Regions from separate parts of the Agaribacillus sp. DX54 genome, predicted to be linked through region 3. Evidence: riboswitches for the same ligand, from Rfam matches in the RefSeq annotation. Region 3 holds a riboswitch; each other region holds the start of a gene.

Region 1 (4,818 bases), on a different contig from region 3:
TCGGTTAGCCCGTCTTTCTTTAAAGCCACCAGATCTTCAATGGTGTTTTTCGTGCCTGGTATGATGAGCACATCTGCTTTTTTCAGTTCTTCATGATCTCGGGTATAATACAGATTGATCAACGGTTCTTGCTCTATGGCTTGAAAGTCCGTATAGTTTGACAGATAATGCAGTTGTACAATAGCTACATTAAGTTTATCCTTTTGGGCCGCGGTTTTCCTTTGTTTAAGTGCCACAGAGTCTTCTTCTTCCAATACAATGTCCGAAGCATAAGGCAACACCCCAAGCACGGGAGTAGCCGTCAACTCATCGAGCATTGTTTTTCCTTCTTCAAAAAGCGTCATATCACCTCGGAATTTATTGACAATTATCCCCTTAATCAATTTTCTTTCCCATTCTTCCAAAAGAGCGATTGTGCCATAAACACTTCCGAATATCCCGCCTTTATCGATATCAGCTACAAGGTACACACAGGCGTTAGCTACTTGCGCCATTCTCATGTTTGTGATGTCCCTGTGCTTCAGGTTCAACTCGCTGATGCTTCCTGCCCCTTCCATCACAACGGGACAATAAGTATCGTTTAGCGTATAAAATGCCTTTTTAGCCTCTTCAAATAGTTGGCTTTTGTTATTGGAGAAGTACTCCCTGGCGGTCTGGTTGCCTATCGGTTTTCCATAAAGTACAACCTGAGATTGGTTTGTGGATGAAGGCTTTAATAAAACAGGATTCATCTCTACCCTGGGTGCAAGCCGACAGGCCCCAGCCTGTACCGCCTGTGCCCTGCCAATTTCCAACCCGTCTGCCGTAGAAAAACTATTGAGTGACATGTTTTGAGCCTTGAAAGGCGCAGGGGCAAAACCATGTTTTTTTAGCCAGCGACAAATACCTGTAGTCACCCAGCTCTTCCCGACATCAGATCCGGTTCCCACAATCATGATTGGCCTCATCTTTTCCATTGATTCACTTCTGCTCAAATTTTGGATATATCTGTCTTAAACTATTTATCTAAATTAAATCTCAAATTTGCAAATAAATGCTAATTTTACATCGTTTTGGTGGATTTCCTTTTTATAAGGAAACCTTAATATGGGAATCCGGTGATTCAGTAGAAAAATCCGGAGCTGTACCCGCAACTGTTAGTCCCTCGAGGATGTTTCTGAAATTCATTGGCCACTGTCCCAGCATATTTGGATGGGAAGGCTTCGGAAACCGGACGAGCCAGGAGACCTGCCGGAACACGACTTTATCAAAGCTTTCGGGAATAAAGGCTAAATGATACTTTGTACCAATCTAGTAAATCGCATTATCCTTATCAGATAATGTTTGGGCGTTACAATGTGGCATCTATCTTATTTCGGAAAGCGAGTAACAGAAATAAGAAATGACTGCCGAATTAGTCCTTATAGGTCTTCAAATGCTTTTTCTGAGTCTCTACGGAGCATCTGGCACTGCGCAATTTCTTTCTGACAAAAGGAGAGGTTGGATGGCTTTCACCATTGTGTTTTTAATGGTTGCCTTTTCCTGTATATTCTTTGAAAGCCAGCTGAAAGGTAGTATTCAGCTAATACTGTTTTTACTGCTTGTTTTAGATTACCTGCTTCACTCAGTAAACCCTCCTTCAAAATGGAAGCGCGCACTCATCAGTAGTATGATAACCTTTATGAGCTGCTCCCTCATTTTTTTGCAATGGCAAAATGTAATGGTGGGGGTGGGGGTTATTCCTGTGGCTGGCCTTTTGTTTTGGTTGATTAAAAAATGGTCTGTTTGGTTGACAAAGGTCCGGGAGTATTTTCTAAAAGCAGGAACAATCATTACCTTATTTTTTGTGTTAGAGCCTGTACTCATAAGCATTCAGCAAAATCTGAAACCTATGGCTACCATTCCTATTTCTTCAATTGTTAATCAACAAAACTTTATACTTCTTGGCGTGCTGGTAATGCTCATGCTCGGAGGATTTGTTTTGAAAGAAAAATCAAGACTTTAAATCGTATGAATATTTTAGAATCATCATTATTAGCCATTGCTAATTTGCTTTACTACCCGGTTATTATTGGAATATTTTTGGTATTGGCGCATCAGGCCGTGGCAGCAGGTAAGTTTATGAGTGAGTTAAGGCAAAGACGAAGCAATAACTTTAAGAGAATCAATATGTTCAAAGCACAACATAAAGTTTACTTCGAATCTCCCTCCTCTACCTATAAAGCAATAGAATTCGATCTTTTACATCAACTCCGTAGTTGGCATCAAGCCTATATCAAATCCCTGAGCAATAATAGATTGGTAATAAAAGCAGGCCCGTCACTTGGCCTCATGGGAACACTTATCCCCATGGGAACAGCGCTTTCTTCATTGTCACAAGGTGATCTTATGATTATGTCGGCCAATATGGTAACGGCATTCACCACCACCGTAGTGGGTATGGCCTGCGGGCTGACAGCTTTTCTGATGAATTACAAGCAAACAGAATGGATGAGGCAGGATCTCCTTGAATGTGAAAGCATGTGTGAAAGAAGCCTGGTGGATTGGGAGCGTACAGAACACGGAAAAGAAAAGTTAATCAACGCATAAACACAAGAGAAGATGAGTATTTCAAGAAGACATTCCTTTATCGATGACGAGCTTTCTTCGGAAGCAGACCCCATAAGCAGTATGGCTAACCTTTTTGATGTTAGTATGGTGTTCATCGTTGCACTTTTTTTTGCGCTGTTTATGGCATACAGCACACTTGATCTGTTCAATCAGGATTCAGAATTAATTATTACCAAAACAATGCCTAATGGCGAATTACAGATCATTACTAAAAAGGGGAAAGAAATTAAAATAGAGAAGGTAACCGAAACCACAGAATCAGGCAAAGGGGTGAAATTGGGTACGGCCTATGAACTGGAGGACGGACGAATTATTTATATCCCTGAAAAATAACAATCCAAAAATGATGAAAAACCTTCTCTACACCGCCCTCTTTTTACTGCTTAGTAATACTAACAGTCAGGCCGATGATCACAAAGTAAGCATTGTTTTGCTATTGTCCGATTCCTATCACTTGCTGGGTGAAAGCACTGCTAAACATGTGAAAGAAGTACTTAAGGGTTATAAGGTAGTGGCCAATGTAAAATGCTATTACTACGCTGATCTGGACCAGCTTACTTATGACCAGTTGCGCGACAACCATCTGATTTTCATTGACATCATCAACCCTGCGAAAGTAGCAAGCGCTCTGCCGTTGTTAAATCAGTTGGCCAAAGCAGGAACCAAGGTGCTGGCGATAGGCTCGGACGAAGCTGCGGGGCTGGGTAGCCATACGCATATTGAACAGGATGCACTAACCCTCGAATTTTATGAACAGTCAGGGCGTGATAACCTGGTACGTATGGTGTTGGATCAATGTCAGCGCACACTCGGTTTGGACATTCCTAAGCAAACTCCGATCCCCATGCCTGAATTTGCGCTGTGCAACATTCAAACTAAAAAAATATATGCAGACTTTGAATCTTATCGCAGTAACTACCACGCCTATATGAGAGGCAACCCGTGGATTGCCATTAATATTTGGCGAAGTGATTTTTTATCGGAGCAACTAATTCACATTAAGGAATACGCAACGCAATTTGAAGATAATGGCTTCAATGTACTGTTCTACTACGGATTCCCAACCAAAGACGATGTCAGACCACTTTTTTACGACAAAAACGAGCATCTTATTCCGGAAGTAATATTGGCGCAATCGGCCTGGTTAGGTGCAAATCCACATGCCAACCGAGAAACGTTTGAAAAGCTGGGCATTCCGGTAATTAATATGATCCAGGTGAACCAAGGTGCTGAAGCGTGGATGCTGAGCGACCAGGGGATTAAAATTTATAAACGTACCAACTCCTTAAGCATACCGGAGCAAATGGGAATGGTACAGCCCATTGTAACCAGTAGCAGAGAAGTTTCGGATTCACTAATGCAGCGAAAAACAAAACATGCCATTGTGTTTCAGGTAAAGCGGCTGCTGAAAAAAGTGCAAAAAATACATGTCCTGCAAAATAAACCCAATAGCAAAAAGGAAATTGCGCTGATTTATTATAGCCATCCGCCTGGGAAGGAACTCTTAGGCGCAAGTTATCTTAACGTAGTACCTAATAGTATTCATTCCATACTCACACGTCTTAAAAGTGAGGGTTATCATGTCGGCCATCAATCACTCACGAAAGACAGCATTTTTTCAAATGTTTCGAAATATGGGCTCAACATCGGTAATTGGGCCCCAAAAGAGATAGATAAGCTTGTAGAAAAAGGAAATACTACCCTAATCCCCATGGAATTATACCTGAAGTGGTATGCAAGGCTGTCCAGCTCATTGAAAAATAAGATTGAGCAACAATGGGGAAAGCCTGAAGAAAATAATATCATGATCTGGACGGATAAAAACAACAAGAAATACTTCGTGATTCCATCCATTCGTTATGGCAATGTGCTGCTTACCCCTCAACCTGTACGCGGTTGGTCACAAGATTTAGATGTAATGCACCATGATATTTCCGTGCCTCCACATCATCAGTACATCGCTTTTTATCTCTATTTGCAATATGGCTACCGGGCAGATGCCGTCATCCACCTCGGTACGCATAGTACACTTGAGTGGCTCCCAGGAAAAGAAACAGGGTTAAATCAAAACGATGCTTCAGAAGCGCTTATTGGTGATTTAGTAAATGTCTACCCATATATTGTGGATGATGTTGGGGAAGGCCTGCAAGCAAAACGCCGTTCCGGGGCAGTCATTATTGACCACATGACACCTCCTTTTGACAGGGTCAATATCAATCCGGTGTTAAA
Region 2 (4,818 bases), on a different contig from region 3:
TAACGCATACTTTCCAGTGTTAGGATATTTGTATTTCAGGTTATGAACATCAATAGAAAATCCTTTGCCATTCAAATTTCTGGACATGTCAATACCACCACTTTTCTCCAACGGAAGGTCAGTAACATGGGCAATTTTGTCTACTGCTGTCAACAGGTCATAAATCACTTCCATGTACAGGATGATTTTTTCCACAGAGCCCAGAATAAGAATAATAATCACTTCCGAGGCTACAAATTGTCCGAGTGTAATTTCACGCTGTATCACCAGAATAGTACCAATAATCAACAAACCTCCGGTAATGACAGCCTTGAAAAGAATAATGTACATATACTGGCTGATCAGTACTTTGAAGTGGGCTTTTCTATTTTTCAGATAACTGTTTACATTGTACTCGGTCTTTTTGATCGGTAAGGTAGTGTTTCCGGATAATTTAAAAGAATTAATGGTCCTGGCCAGCTCCTCTAGCCAGTAAACTACCTTATACTTAAATTTCGATTCCTTGATTGACGTCCTCAATCCTTTTGGACCTGTAAGGTAAAAAATAAGGGCTAGTGTGCCCACCAGCACCAGGCCGAAAAAGACGAAAAAAGGATGGTAGAAAGATAAGAGGACGAGACCGAAAAAGATCTGCATAGCACCTGCTGTCAGGTCTATCAATAGTTTTGGAAGTCCTTTTTGGAGTGTCAATACATCGAAAAACCGGTTCATTAACTCAGGCGCATATTGGTTGAGAATGGATTCAACCTTTATCCTTGGCACTCTGAAAGCAAATTCCAGGGCGGCCTTGGTGAAAATTCGTCGCTGGAGGTATTCCACAATGGTAATCTGCATCACCTGCAAACCTCCCGCCGCGAGCACACCAATAATGACCAAAGCTATTAATATATAAACCGAACTAACTACAACACCCCCCGAAACCAGTTCAATCGTCGCCTGTATGCCCAATGGCAGAGTAAGCCCTATGAGGCCAATAAAAATGGCGTAGATGAAAATATTGATAATATCCTTTTTTTCTTCAGAAAGCAACCTGATCAGCCTTCTCATAGGTGTAAAGGGCTTTCCTTTCTCTTCCTCCTCGGGGTCGTCACTTACGAGGCTTTTGTATGAAAAAACGCCTAGAAAAATAACGTCGTTATCAGCATTGATAAGAAATGTTTGACAGCACTCCGGTGTGAAGTCAATGACTGGTTCATTTTCAATCAGTTTTTGGAGTTTAACCTTTCTTTTATCCTTAAAAAGAATAGCGGGAACCAGGTCGTTACCTTCCATTGAAAAAACTACTACTGGTATTTCTACATTTTGTATAAAAGCGGGAAACTCAGCCAGTGATAATGAGTTTTCCAGGAAAATAACACGAACAAGGTTGCCGGCTTCGATCAGGTCCCTCTTGAATTCAACCACCTCATCCAAAGCATACTCTCTCTGGGATACCTGTTTGGCTCCAAGCATGGTTTCATTGTACTCCTGCCCAAGGAGATGTGTTACCTCCCTAATAATTTTGATAATATTATTACTGTTCATTTTAAAGTTTTACTATACATCCACAACGGATTTTTTCCGGAGGATAAAAGGCTATTTACTACTGACAAAATTTGATATTATCATGTTTGGAAATTCGTAGTTTACATTACAAACTTTTCTTGCCTTATTCTCGACAGAATTCTCTCCAGAGGCTAAATGGTGTGGATAAAAGACTGGCGGTCTGACCATTTCACAAAGGAGATACCCGGACTTTGAAAGTGTATCAATGGAATTAAATTTAAGCATATCGGTTAAACAAAAATCAAAATCAATTTGTTTGTTATGAAAGCAAAACATTATTTGATAATAGTAATACTATCATCTACGATAATACTACCATCTTGTTGCCTTTTTTCACTATTTTGTAAAATAGCTGCCTAAATTTAATATCATCATGACAGTTATTATTGCAAACGGACTCAAAAGGACTTTGTTATTGAACATGGAAAGTACATAATATCGACTTTCTATAGAATTTTCAAAATAGCTTTTGTCCGAATGGTTTCCCTGTACCGGAAATTTATTAAAAATATTTCTTACTATTGCTCGATATAGGTATCTTCCAGTAGTTAGATGACTTACAGGTTTCCAGTTCATGATTCGATCATTTACAGAAAAAACACTGAATAAACTTTTGACCGAAGTCAATGAATGCAAGCTTGATAAAAGACCTTTAGATCATGCATTTTTTAAAAAAATAGGGAAATATATTTCAAATTATGAGGTATCGCCCCCCCTTGATGAAAATGTTGAAGACTACCTGGAGTCATTGCTGGAGTGGCCACGTAGAAACCTGTTTACCTATGGAACCCTCATGCCAGGAGAAGCTAATCATAAAATATTGGATCCATGGATAGGGGTTTGGCAAAAAGGATATTCAAAAGGAAATCTTTATAGTATGGGCCGGGGAATGGACTATGGACTTCCTGCTATGAAATGGGAGCCCCAAGGGCAGGATATTCCGGGATATTTGTTTATTTCAAAACAACTCGACTGGCAGGTGCCGGACAATTTTGAAGGAGCCCAGTACCAGAGAATATGGGTGTTGGTAATGGTGGATGACAAAGTACTGTCAGTGGCTAATGCCTACCAGGGATTGATGAAATAGCCCGTTTCTTTTTAGTTTAAAAGGACTCATTGTTGCTGTACTATTTATTCTGATCCTGATCCTGGAGTTCGGTTCATTCAAGAGTTCTTTGATTGTACTTTCGGTAATTCCGCTAGGATTGATTGGTGCTTTGGCGGCCCTCTATATAACCGGTAACCCGCTATCGTTTACGGCTGCTATCGGTTTTATTGCCCTTATTGGCATTGAGATTAAAAACTCGATTTTGCTGGTAGACTTTACAAACCAACTACTTGCAAATGGCGCAGAATTGGCAGAAGCCTTAGTTTAATATTCTGCTGAGCTTGTTTACCATTGCATCACAGCCTGAGTATTTCCAGGGCCAGCCCTGTTGAAGTATTAAAATATGAATAATTAAAATGGATGTCTTATATTTACGCACAAGTTCTTTACTTGATTTCTTAATCAAAATCGATTAAGGTGACCGGTGGAAGCCGGAATTAAAAGGGAATTGTGTGAAAATCACGAGCTGACGCGCAACTGTAATCCTGATCCCGATATTATACCATTGGGATAGTATGCTTTTGTCCACAAGGCCATTTTCTTTTGTGATGTTATCATGGAAGATGAGAAGGCGGGCAACTAGTCAGGAAAGCCAGGAAACCTGCCATCATCGACCTAACTTGTATAGGATTTGACAATTCTTTCGCGATTTGAAGTTTTGATCAAAGAAGACATAATGTTCTGCTTTTCAAATGGGTACAATACAGGCGCCTGACCATTTGCCCTGCATACCTAAAACTTCTTAAAGAATTGTGAAATTGAGCCAAAGGGCTTTTAACTAATTTTTTAATTATTTAAAAGCTTTAAAAATGAAAACACACAATCTTGGCTATCCGAGAATTGGTAGCCGGCGAGAGCTCAAAAAAGCCTGCGAACAATTCTGGGCTGAAAAAATTTCCCTCGATGAACTATTGGAAGCTGGAAAACAAATTCGATTAAAAAACTGGCAGATACAAAGAGATGCCGGCATCGACATCATACCATCGAATGATTTTTCATTTTATGATCAGGTGCTGGATATGTCTTTGATAGTCGGGGCAATACCGGACCGGTATCGTGATCTTTCTGCAAATGGTGATGACAAAGAACTGTACTTCGCCATGGCACGGGGATTTCAACAAGATGGATTGGATATCACTGCGATGGAAATGACCAAATGGTTTGATACCAACTACCATTATATTGTACCGGAATTCAAAAGAGATCAGCACTTCCGACTTTTGTCCACAAAAGCTTTTGATGAGTTTAATGAGGCAAAAGCGCTTGGCATAATTACCAAACCTGTTTTGATAGGCCCGGTTTCCTATTTGTTATTGGGGAAAGAAAAAGAGGAAGGGTTTCACCGGATTGAATTGATCGCTAAACTTCTTCCCGTTTATCTGGAAATCCTGGAAAAACTAAATGATCTGGGCGCAACCTATGTGCAGTTTGATGAGCCTTATCTTGCGATGGATTTGGATGAAAAGGAGAAGCAGGCACTAAAGTATGTTTACGGCGAATTCAACCGGTACTTTCCCCATCTGAACATCATCCTTGCGAGCTATTTCGATGGGCTCAGGGATAATCTCGCGTTGAGTCTTTCCCTGCCTGTACAAGTGCTTCATGTAGATCTGGTGAGGGCTGCTTCGCAATTGGATGATATATTGGACTCAGACCGGTTATCTCCTGACATGACTTTGTCGCTGGGGTTGGTCGATGGAAGAAACATTTGGAAAAATGATTTTGAAAGCGCTATTGAATATGTTCACAAAGCTATCCGGAAAAGGGGAGAAGCATTGGTCATGATTGCTCCTTCATGCTCTTTACTCCACTGCCCCTGTGATTTGGAGCTGGAAACGGATGAAAGTACGGTGATGACAGCAATCAAACCTTGGTTGGCTTTTGCCAAACAAAAACTGCATGAGGTGGTGACTATCAAATCTCTGGCTGCTACTGGCCGGGATTACATTAAGGACCCTGTTTTTATCCGGAATTCAGCCACTATGCAAGAGCGACAGGGATCAACACTCATTCATAATGAGGATGTCAAAAAGCGAAGTCTGGAAGTAGCCATGACAGATGTAAGGAGGCAATCACCATATATCAGGAGAAAAGAACTGCAAAGAAAAACCCTGAGTTTGCCCCAATTCCCAACCACTACCATTGGTTCATTTCCTCAAACCACT
Region 3 (4,818 bases):
ATACTGTTTTGCCTGGCAAATACATTGATTGCAGCACCTCCGGACAAAAAGTTATACACCATCTGGTAGGTTACTTTCTGAGGATAGGCGCTTACTTTTTCTTTGGCAATACCATGGTCACCGGCAAAAACGAGGATGCTCGGGTTATCTAGTGAGGGGGTAAGCGATTGCCGGATAAGACCAACCTGAATAGCAATTTCTTCCAACATGCCCAGAGATCCGGCAGGCTTGGTTTTGTGGTTAACCTTCCTGATCAACCGGTCAATCAGGGATTTGTCTGGTGTGGTAATATTAAAATCCATGGATAACTACCTTCATTCAAAGCTTGTCGCGGGGAATCAAATCACAGAACCAGAAACCCATTGTTTTCTTGTGGTGTTCCTCACCATCATCTTTCTTATCATCTTCAGGGGATTTGTATTCCCTGTATACTTTTTCTCCGATATCAAAGGGGATAGGATGCCGGAAAATGGGGCCGTCAAATACAAAAGTATGAAACTCACCGTTTTCACCACATGGATCTACATTTTGCGGCAGATCTTTCAGAAACTGTTCATCGATAATTCTTCCTGCAAAACTTTTATCGAGTACTTCTGATTTTATGCATACCAGGATGGTTTTAAACCCAAGATCCAGAAACTTTCTGATCAGCGTCCGGGTGTCTTCCTGCCAGATAGGGAAATGCCCCGAAAACCCAATGAGGTTTAACTTGTCTTCCCGGTACTTTTTGAGATCTTCCAGAAATATGTCACCAAAAATAGCGTGTCGGTAACCTTCTTTTTTGAAGGTTTCCATCATCTTTTGCATAATCTGGTTATACTGATCCATATCGGGTTCTTCGGGTAGCTGAAGTTTTTGTAATGGGATCCCAATGCTTTCAGCCTGCTGTTCGAGCAACTTTTCTCTCACACCATGCATAGAGATGCGTTGGTGATGCGTGTTGATGCTTGTTAAAAGCCTACCTACCTCATAGTCGCCCTGTTGCAGCACCCGGTGAAGGGCCAGGGCACTGTCCTTACCACCACTCCAATTAAATATTGCTTTTTTTTTCATCATTATTTTAATGTCACAGGCATTCCTGAAACTAATAAAAACGCTTTGTCGGCTATTTCAGCCACGTATTGATTGGCCCAGCCCTGCAGATCGGTAAACTTCCTGCCGGTCTCTGTCTCAGCGTGGACACCCATGCCAATTTCGTTTGAAACAATGATAATAGTGGCATTTTTGGTCCGCAGTTTATCCATTTCCTCTTTAAAAGCATCAAGGCACTTTGGGATATCCTGTCTGAAATCAACAAAAAAGTTGGTCAACCACAGGGTTACACAATCGATCACCACAACCCGGTTTTCCAGGTTAAGTTTGCTTACTTCCAATGCTTCTTCCATAGTTTCCCACCGGTCGTCCCGATCCTCTTCATGACGCTTAATCCGGTTTTCAAAGCCACCATCCCAACGCCTGGCAGTAGCTACATAAACAGGATTCCCTGACAAACCGAGTGCCATTTTCATCGCATAACTACTTTTTCCTGATCTTGCTCCGCCTGTTATATAATAGATCATTTTTCTGTTTTTTTGAAGCCATAGGGACAATGTTTACAACCATTTTGACAGCAATAACCTTTTTTCAGATGATAAAAAGCGGTAAAAACCCAGTTACCCTCCTGATTGATATAGTAGTCGAGCCCTTGTTGCAAAAACCCTGCGTCCGGCCCTGCTTTTCCTGCATTTTTTCTTAAAGCAGCCATGACCTTCCCAGGTTCGGCTTTTAACTTTGCTTTGATTTCAGATGACAAACAATCCGGGCAAAGGCATTGATTACCTGCTTCCACAGGTAATAACGGCGGTAGTTCCATACACCAGCAACCTTTCCCATTGCTCGCCCCGCAAACAAAGGGTTTGCAACAATGCGGGCAAACCTTTTCCTGATTCGAAAAAAAACTATCCATGCTATCTACTGATCATTTCTATAAAACAATAGTCCTGATAGATAAGTTTTTTACCAAATTCCACTTTAATGCGGTTTGAGAATAAGGGACAGTTAACCACCAGTGTATGAAACTCACCGTTTTCTCCACAAGCATCCACACCCATAGCCACCAAAGCCGATATAAGCTCGGTAGTAACAGGTTTTCCCAAAAAATTTTCCGCCAGTGATGGTTGACATGATACAATAACAGCTTCCACACTATCGGCAATCATCTGACCTGCCAGTTTAAAGCGATCCATTTGCCAAAGTGGCAATACCGCTTCCATATGGGCCGCATGAGCTACCTTCTCCTCCCAATCGCGATGAGGTTGCAAATCAATATCCCCAAACACTACGCAATTAACTTCCTGTTCTTTCTTAATTCTTTTAAGTGCAGCTATATATTCCTTTTCATAGGCTGACCAGGAGGCCGGCACTGTATATAACGGGATATTTCCCATGGCTTTGGCTTGTAACCGAAGTACCGGCAAGGGTATAGCATGCGAACGGGAAACTTTACCGTGCTCGTTCATCATGTTGAGCAAAGCTGCGGGCTGCAAGCCTTGCCTGATAGCCATCATCAATGCATAACAACTATCCTTGCCGCCACTCCAGGAAACCAAAGCGGTTTTCATGTTGTTTGAGGGTTTCTCAATATTTTAAACCGAACTTTGGCTAACTCAAATCCTCCAAATAAAATCGCACTGTAAATACGGTTTGCTGCCAGCATGTTTTTGAAAAAGGGGATAGCCAAAGTGTAACATTTAAGCAATCCGGCCATATCGCGGCTGTAACCAACATTATACCCAAAAATACCGTGTTTGCCCACTGCACTGATTGCCGCCTCGGAGGTGTTGAAAGAACCCACACTCAGTGATCCCCGGACAGACAAAGGCGCTTCAACCGAACCGCGGGTGATGATGTTGATAACTCCTGCGATGGCATCGGAGCCATACAAGGTAGATTGGTTTCCTTTAAGGATTTCAATGCGTTCTATTTGCTGTAAAGACAGTAGCCTTAAATCAAAGGCATTACCTACACCCGATGCATCGGTAATTGGAATACCATCGATCAGGATCAGCGTGTAGCTACTGCTTGCCCCGCGGATAAAGACACTTTTGTCCTTCCCCGGATTGCTGTAAGCCCCGTTGATAATAATGCCGGATTGCTCATTAAGTAACTGTGCCAGATCTTTACCTACACTACTCCGTATCTGTTGGGAGGTAATCACCTGAACCGGTTTGGCTGTTTCTTTTCTTTCCAGCGGTATTTTGGAAGCCGATACCACAACTTCATTTAAGGGAATTACAGTACGCAGGGAATCCTGCGTCTGAGCAGATGTGACCAAAGAAAAACACACACACCACCCACCTAAGATTAACTTTTTGCTCATTGTCTAAAAGCTTAAATTGAACCAATGAGCTTCCGATAATTTTGTATAGGGCTGTAGGATCGTTTACAACAAAATCTATGCTATGACCCTGTTGTATGTGCTACACTCCTGACTCTTCCACCGAAAGCCTTTTAAAATGTTTCACATCAGGCAGGTCTTCTGGCTTGCTTCACCTGTTTTTGCCTTCCCATTCCTGTCTGCCGGAAAAGTGGCATTTTAAAAAACAGCATTCACGAAGCTTACAGCTACGGGGATAGCTCCGGATTTTCACCGGATTCCCTTTTAATTCTGGTAAATGAAGTATTCACCTGAAGCCAAATGCAATACGAAGGTAAGGAAATTTATGAAATAATTCGACATAACCGCCAAACCAAGAGTGTACACCATAAAATAATTGTCAATTGTCAACTGTCAACTATCAATTGCAAATTGCCCCTAGTTGTTAAAAAAACTGTACTTACTTCCTTGGATTAACCTTAGAATACAAGTTGAGAGTGAATAGATATTCTCAAGGTTAATCGTAACGGGAAAATTAAAAGTAGGGTTTGATTTACAGTGGGATAAGCTGGCCTTCGTCAATTTTTACTGTTTGTCGGAATTTTTTTGAAAAAGTTTGAAAAATATTTTCTTAAATTAAAAAATATGTCAGCGATTTGACAAATCTCACTTAATTATTTGATTTTCAGCACATAACAATCGAATGATTTTCTTCAATAATACCCCAGGTTGAGGGATGTTATAATTTCGTGATAATTCTGTGATATTTTCGTGACATATCCAAAAACGAATATTGGAAGATTCCGTAGATAATTAGTGGCGGGAAAGTTTAAGATCTTAAATAACGTACCAGTACAAATTTTCAATCAATTAAACCCTAAAACTATGTTAATGCATAAATTCAAATATGTATTGATTGCTGTGGTATTAGCCACGGCAGTATCATGCCAAAATCAAGACGATGCCGATATTCAAAGCGCACCGAACGTACCAGAAGCAACGGTTGATCAAGGATTAAATGAAGCCTTGGCTATGGAAGAGATGAAAAGCGTTATGTCAGCAGCCGCTGATGAAAGAGGACAAACCATGGACGAACTAACCAATGCACGAAGAAGAAGGTTTACCAGGGAACAAAACGTTTTTGTGAGGAATGCCATTGCGGTTAATGACCTGGAGGATCCGACAAAAGCGAATGTTACATTACCTTTGTTCAAAGGTATCGGACCTTCAGGTAATCCTACTTATTACGTACTTACCGAAACCTCCAGTTTCATTATTTCCAAATTGTTGGGCGTTAACTACGCGCCAAAACTGATTCATGGCAGGGGATCTGAAGGCAGTCAGGAAGTGACGATCCAAAGAGGTTTTATTAAATTTAGAGGCGATGTGGATTTCAGCCCCGTAAGACGGGTGGAACCGGGCAATGGGCCATTTGCATTCCCTCCTTCTGTAGCAGAACCGGG
Region 4 (4,818 bases), on a different contig from region 3:
AGATGAGATTCAGCCGTAGCGGTGAACCTGCCTCCGGTGAAGGAAATCCATTCCGGAAGCGCTTCCCCTTCCTCCATGGTAAGGGTGTAATTTAGGGGCTCATCGTCTATATCCTGAAAATAGTCATCGAATGACAGATCGACCGTTTCGTGCTCATAAAGTGTAATAGCATCCAGGGATTTTTGCAGAAAAGGAGATTGATTCACCACAGCATAGCTGACGGCCATTCGTTCAGGAGAGGCTTCCACACCGGTGAAGCTACCGGCAAGCGTACCGTTTTTGTTGTAAATCCTTCCTATGCCAGGGCCCGACCAGGAGCCGAAGGTAAAGTAAAAAAGCGCATCTTCATGATCATAGGCTGATGCCATAAGGGTATAACCATTGTCCCGGATCTCCGGATCTGTATTCATGCCAATAATATCATTGGCCGATATGGTGAGACTTCCGAGATCTACCGTACCGAACCCCTTGTTAACGGGGAAGGAAGTGCCCCAATTGACTTTTCCGTACAGCGTGTTGTTAACAATGGCAGTAGCCAGCGGTGAAGAACTGAAGTCGGCGTGGCCTATGGCGATATTGTGCAATTGGTGGGTTCGTCCGGCGATGTTGTATGTCAGAAGCTTTTCCTGGGCCAGTATGTATAACACGCCGTTTTGATGGAACATTTGCATAATGCCGGTGCCGTCGCTTCCAAAGTCATATTCTTCCTTCAATTCCAGGCTGACCAGGTCGATAATGGCAAGCTGTCCCGAAGTTCCGGCAAAACCTCCGTTCAAGGCCACAAAGGCTGAATCCCCGACAACGATTACATCTGAAGCCTGTGTGGATACAGGTATTTTTGTCACTAATGAAAGGTCAGCTTTATTGTATATCCTTACATTGTAGCCATCCTCCGGAGGAGCGCTGCTGTTTTGCCGGGTTGCCAGCAACCAATCCTCGTATAACGCCATCGAGTGATTAACACCTGCACCGTCACTGCCCTGGCCATCAGCAGTTTTATCGCTAATATCTTGTGTTCTTCTGATAGCTGCTTCTGAAGCAGTTACCAGATCGTACTTGATAATATCATATTCTGCTGAAACATAAGCATACCTGCCGTCTGTTGCCATATCCTGCACGGATTCTGCACGGGCAAAATCGGCTAATTTTACGGTAACACCCTGAGCGGGGTCATATACCTGTACATTTCCTTTTTGGAAACCAAATTGTCCACCGTTTACAAATACAACCTGTTTGGGTTTTATGGTAGTCCGGAGCGGATCGACCTGTACGGTTAGGTCAAATTCCCGGGTAGACCCATAGGCAGTGGAGGCAATGGTAACTGCTGACATGCCGGCGGCGGCCTCAGTAAAAGTCAGGTGCAGCACACCTGCGTTATCGATCTCAGGCTGTACTAAAAAATCATTGCTGTTCTTTACAACTTTATTAATTATCTGACCGGGCTCTTCTACACTGAAAACCGTGTCCAGGTTAATCATGGCTGTGGCAGCGCCTTGGGCATAGTGAAGATGATCATTTCCGGTAAGTACTATTGCGGGGGCTTCGGATACTGTCAGTTGTATTGATTTGCTAATGGTGGCATCTGTTTGTGAAGTCGCTGTCACGGTCACGACGCCTGCTGATCTAGCGGTTACGATACCGGAAGGGCTTACCTCGGCAAGTTCCTCATTATCGACAGAAAAGGAGTAGCGATCATAAACAAAACGGTTAGATGGTGAGGGGCGACTGTCTATACTCTCGGTATTAAGATACATCCGTTCGTTAATATATAATTCCGTTTTATTGGTGCTGAGCACCATATCCGTCAATTCAACGATTTCCAGTGTAAAAGTTGCCGGTTCCAGGTCGGCGTTGGCGGAAAAACTGATGGTGACCTGTCCTTTTTCCAGGGCGCTAAAATTACCGTTCCGGTCAATGTTTCCAAGACTTTCATCCGACACACTCCAGAATGCCAGGGCATCCTGCGGTATACCGTTCTTAAACAGTATTCCTTCAAATGAATGCGTTTCTCCTTTCAGCAACTGGAAGGGGGCGGAGCCTATCAACTGGAACAAATAGTCGCGCCGCACCCAGTCAGGGTCGGGGGTTGTGATGGCAAATCCTTCGATCTCGGTGGAAGCTTCCCCCAGCCAACCGGCATTTTCCTGTGCCGCGTTATATACCTTCACAAAATGTACCTCATCGAGCACCACAGGATTGCCTTGCTCATTTACGGCCCAGGAAAGGTCGAAGCCGTCTGCCGAACGCCCGTTTTCATCATCAAAATAAGGGTTTCCGGGTATAGTAGGCGTACTGTTACCGGATTTATTGTCTGCATAACCGAAGGAGAGGCTTCCTGAAGTTACAAAACCGGGATTGCTCCGGTTTACCCGGATTTTAACCGCTGTTCCTGTATACTTTTCCTCGAGGTTGTTAACATTATTAAAAATGACGGGTTGCGGATAATAAGGCTGCCGTGAAAATTGTTTTTGAATATGACCCCTGCTTCACCCTCGCCGGTTTCCCAAAGCACATCATGGGCAACGGTGTAACCGGGATTGAAATAGGTTATGTCAACTTTTTTGGAACTGCTAAAATGATAGTCACTTCCTGCCAACTCATACCAGGTGTCATCGGGCAGGCCGTTGCCGTTTTCGTCTTTCATTACCATAACCGCCCCCGGCTCTGTCCAATTCGGAAATGCATTACCGCCCACGGTGAAATCTACTCCATAGGGGTTTTGAGGGTCGTTCCTGATCGGCTGGTCAAAGCCTACGGTGATGGACCCTCCAAAGCCACCAAGTGAAATTACCGAGCCATCCGGGGCACCTAATACATTGTCTGCATTTCCGGGGAGCCCAAAGGGTGCTTTATTAATAAACTGCCCAGGTGCCGGCTTGTACTCAAATACCCGTGTGGCATAGGGGCTTGGATCGGGGTTGCCCCCGGTTTCCGCAACAGGCCGGTTGTTTGCGGTACGTGCCATGCTTTCAGGGGATGTGGATAAGCCGGCAAAATGCGGGCCTTCCTGCCCGTTCAATATCTGGTTGCTTTGCTGATTGGCAGGCTGTGGCCTGCTACCAAAGGTTGTGGAGATGCCGCGGGCTTCAGCACAAACATACATAGTATCAAAATGATCTTCCGGTCAAACTTTTTCATATGGATTTAAATTGGATTAGTGGCAGGTTTTTTGCAAAACGCATCGGGAAAAGACGATGGTAAACAGCCAGGTTAATGGCTACGATGCCTTCCGTGAAGTGGTACCTGTAAGAAGATAAAAAGGTTGGTTTCATCGCACGTTATCTGGCTAAGTAAAAAAATACTCGTAACGTACGAAATAGGACAGCAACGGGAAGCGCCAGCCGACTTATCTATAAACCCATTCACCGTAGGTTACAAATATTTCCGTATAAGGCAGGTCTTCTGACTTTCCTGACTTTTAACTCCTTCCCACCTCAACGCTAATGAGGCAGTGGTTTTTTGTTAAAAGCTGTTTCCGGCTTTTCACCGGACAGGATTACAGCAGCGGGAACTGTTCAGGACTTACACCTGATTCCCTTTTAATCACAATTGCACGGGCAATTGAGAACCTGATACAAAACAAAGCTAGTCATTGATTTAAAGTATGCAATGGACCTGGGAATAAAAAATTCCTGATTTTAATCATTTTTTTTGCCAATCCGGAATCCGGAACACCTACCTCACCCCTCGCTCCTATCCCCTCTGAGCTCAAATCGGTATCTTCAAACTCCACGCATACTTACCGGGTCTCTTAGCTTCGTCGCAGAGTTCTTTGGGAAGATTGATAACCAATTCGCTTTCTTCCGGGTCGACTTCCCAGGACAGGGGTCGGTCATAGCCCAGGAGCCGGATTTCGCTTTCGGCTTTGGGGATGACATTTTCCAGCATCAAACTGTTATTGTCCGGCCATTTCAGCATAATGGCATAAACATATTTTCCATCGTTACTAACTGTGTAGCGGATGTGTTGCCCTTCCTTATAAACTTTATGGGATCCGGCGGCATAAACAGCTTCGGCATTGATAGCCAGCCAGTCCCCCATCTCGGCCAGGCGGTCAACACTGGGTTGGGGAATCAGCCCTTCTGCAGTAGGGCCGACATTCAACAGGAAATTTCCACCTTTGGCAACAATATCAATCAGGTAATGAATGAGCGTATCCGAAGATTTCCAGTTATCATCATAGGATTTGTATCCCCAGGTATCATTCATGGTCATGCATGCCTCCCAGTCAAAATCGGAGGTGCCCTCCAGGATTTCCTGCTCGGGCGTGCCAAAATCCCCGGCATATTTTTTTTCATCATCTTTATTCATCCCCTGCATGCCTTGCCGGCCCTTATCCACCCGGTTGTTTATGATCAGGTCAGGATTAAGATTTCTCAGGAACCGATACATTTCCTGTCCGTTTTCATGGGTCCAATCCTTAATCCATTCCCCATCGAACCAGATGACTGCCGGGTCGTAATTTACCACCAACTCTTCGACCTGTGGTTTCAGGTAGTCGGTGACATATCGCTGAAAGTTAGGATTGGACTTTTCCTTATCATTATAATTTGGAAAAAATGCAGCCTGTGCATCCGGATGATGCCAATCCATGATAGAATGATAAAAACAAAGCTTTACGCCATATTTGTCACAGGCTTCCTTCAGCTCACGGAGAATGTCCCGCCGAAACGTAGTGAAATCCATAATATCGTAATTGGTTATCTTCGAATCCCAAAGACAAAAGCCGTCGTGATGTTTCGATGTGATGACCATATATTTCATCCCCGCATCACTGGCTATCCTTGCCCATTCATCGGCATCGAACGCTACCGGATT

Evidence for each region. A riboswitch is a leader RNA that binds a small molecule or an ion and turns the genes downstream of it on or off. The one in region 3 is predicted to bind cobalamin.
Region 1: another riboswitch for cobalamin. It lies ahead of AC04NP_RS19170 (hypothetical protein); the one in region 3 lies ahead of AC04NP_RS04320 (TonB-dependent receptor plug domain-containing protein).
Region 2: another riboswitch for cobalamin. It lies ahead of metE (5-methyltetrahydropteroyltriglutamate--homocysteine S-methyltransferase); the one in region 3 lies ahead of AC04NP_RS04320 (TonB-dependent receptor plug domain-containing protein).
Region 4: another riboswitch for cobalamin. It lies ahead of AC04NP_RS00580 (hypothetical protein); the one in region 3 lies ahead of AC04NP_RS04320 (TonB-dependent receptor plug domain-containing protein).

The regions. Positions count from the first base shown of each region.
Region 1 is NZ_JBXEQE010000019.1:84,511-89,328, reverse strand. Features, by position in the region: gene AC04NP_RS19175 (cobyric acid synthase) at 1-974, opposite strand, end outside; cobalamin riboswitch at 1,037-1,249, shown strand; gene AC04NP_RS19170 (hypothetical protein) at 1,382-1,984, shown strand; gene AC04NP_RS19165 (MotA/TolQ/ExbB proton channel family protein) at 1,990-2,568, shown strand; gene AC04NP_RS19160 (DUF2149 domain-containing protein) at 2,581-2,922, shown strand; gene AC04NP_RS19155 (cobaltochelatase subunit CobN) at 2,933-4,818, shown strand, end outside.
Region 2 is NZ_JBXEQE010000036.1:42,046-46,863, reverse strand. Features, by position in the region: gene AC04NP_RS26085 (peptidase domain-containing ABC transporter) at 1-1,524, opposite strand, end outside; gene AC04NP_RS26080 (gamma-glutamylcyclotransferase) at 2,120-2,632, shown strand; partial or broken gene AC04NP_RS26075 (efflux RND transporter permease subunit) at 2,658-2,915, shown strand; cobalamin riboswitch at 3,052-3,276, shown strand; gene metE (5-methyltetrahydropteroyltriglutamate--homocysteine S-methyltransferase) at 3,463-4,818, shown strand, end outside.
Region 3 is NZ_JBXEQE010000002.1:360,170-364,987, reverse strand. Features, by position in the region: gene cobT (nicotinate-nucleotide--dimethylbenzimidazole phosphoribosyltransferase) at 1-302, opposite strand, end outside; gene AC04NP_RS04340 (Dph6-related ATP pyrophosphatase) at 319-1,056, opposite strand; gene AC04NP_RS04335 (bifunctional adenosylcobinamide kinase/adenosylcobinamide-phosphate guanylyltransferase) at 1,056-1,559, opposite strand; gene AC04NP_RS04330 (C1orf53 family protein) at 1,556-1,852, opposite strand; gene AC04NP_RS04325 (Dph6-related ATP pyrophosphatase) at 1,947-2,600, opposite strand; gene AC04NP_RS04320 (TonB-dependent receptor plug domain-containing protein) at 2,597-3,358, opposite strand; cobalamin riboswitch at 3,491-3,692, opposite strand; gene AC04NP_RS04315 (hypothetical protein) at 4,247-4,818, shown strand, end outside.
Region 4 is NZ_JBXEQE010000001.1:137,564-142,381, reverse strand. Features, by position in the region: gene AC04NP_RS00585 (Ig-like domain-containing protein) at 1-2,168, opposite strand, end outside; gene AC04NP_RS00580 (hypothetical protein) at 2,366-3,103, opposite strand; cobalamin riboswitch at 3,376-3,588, opposite strand; gene AC04NP_RS00575 (alpha-L-fucosidase) at 3,709-4,818, opposite strand, start outside.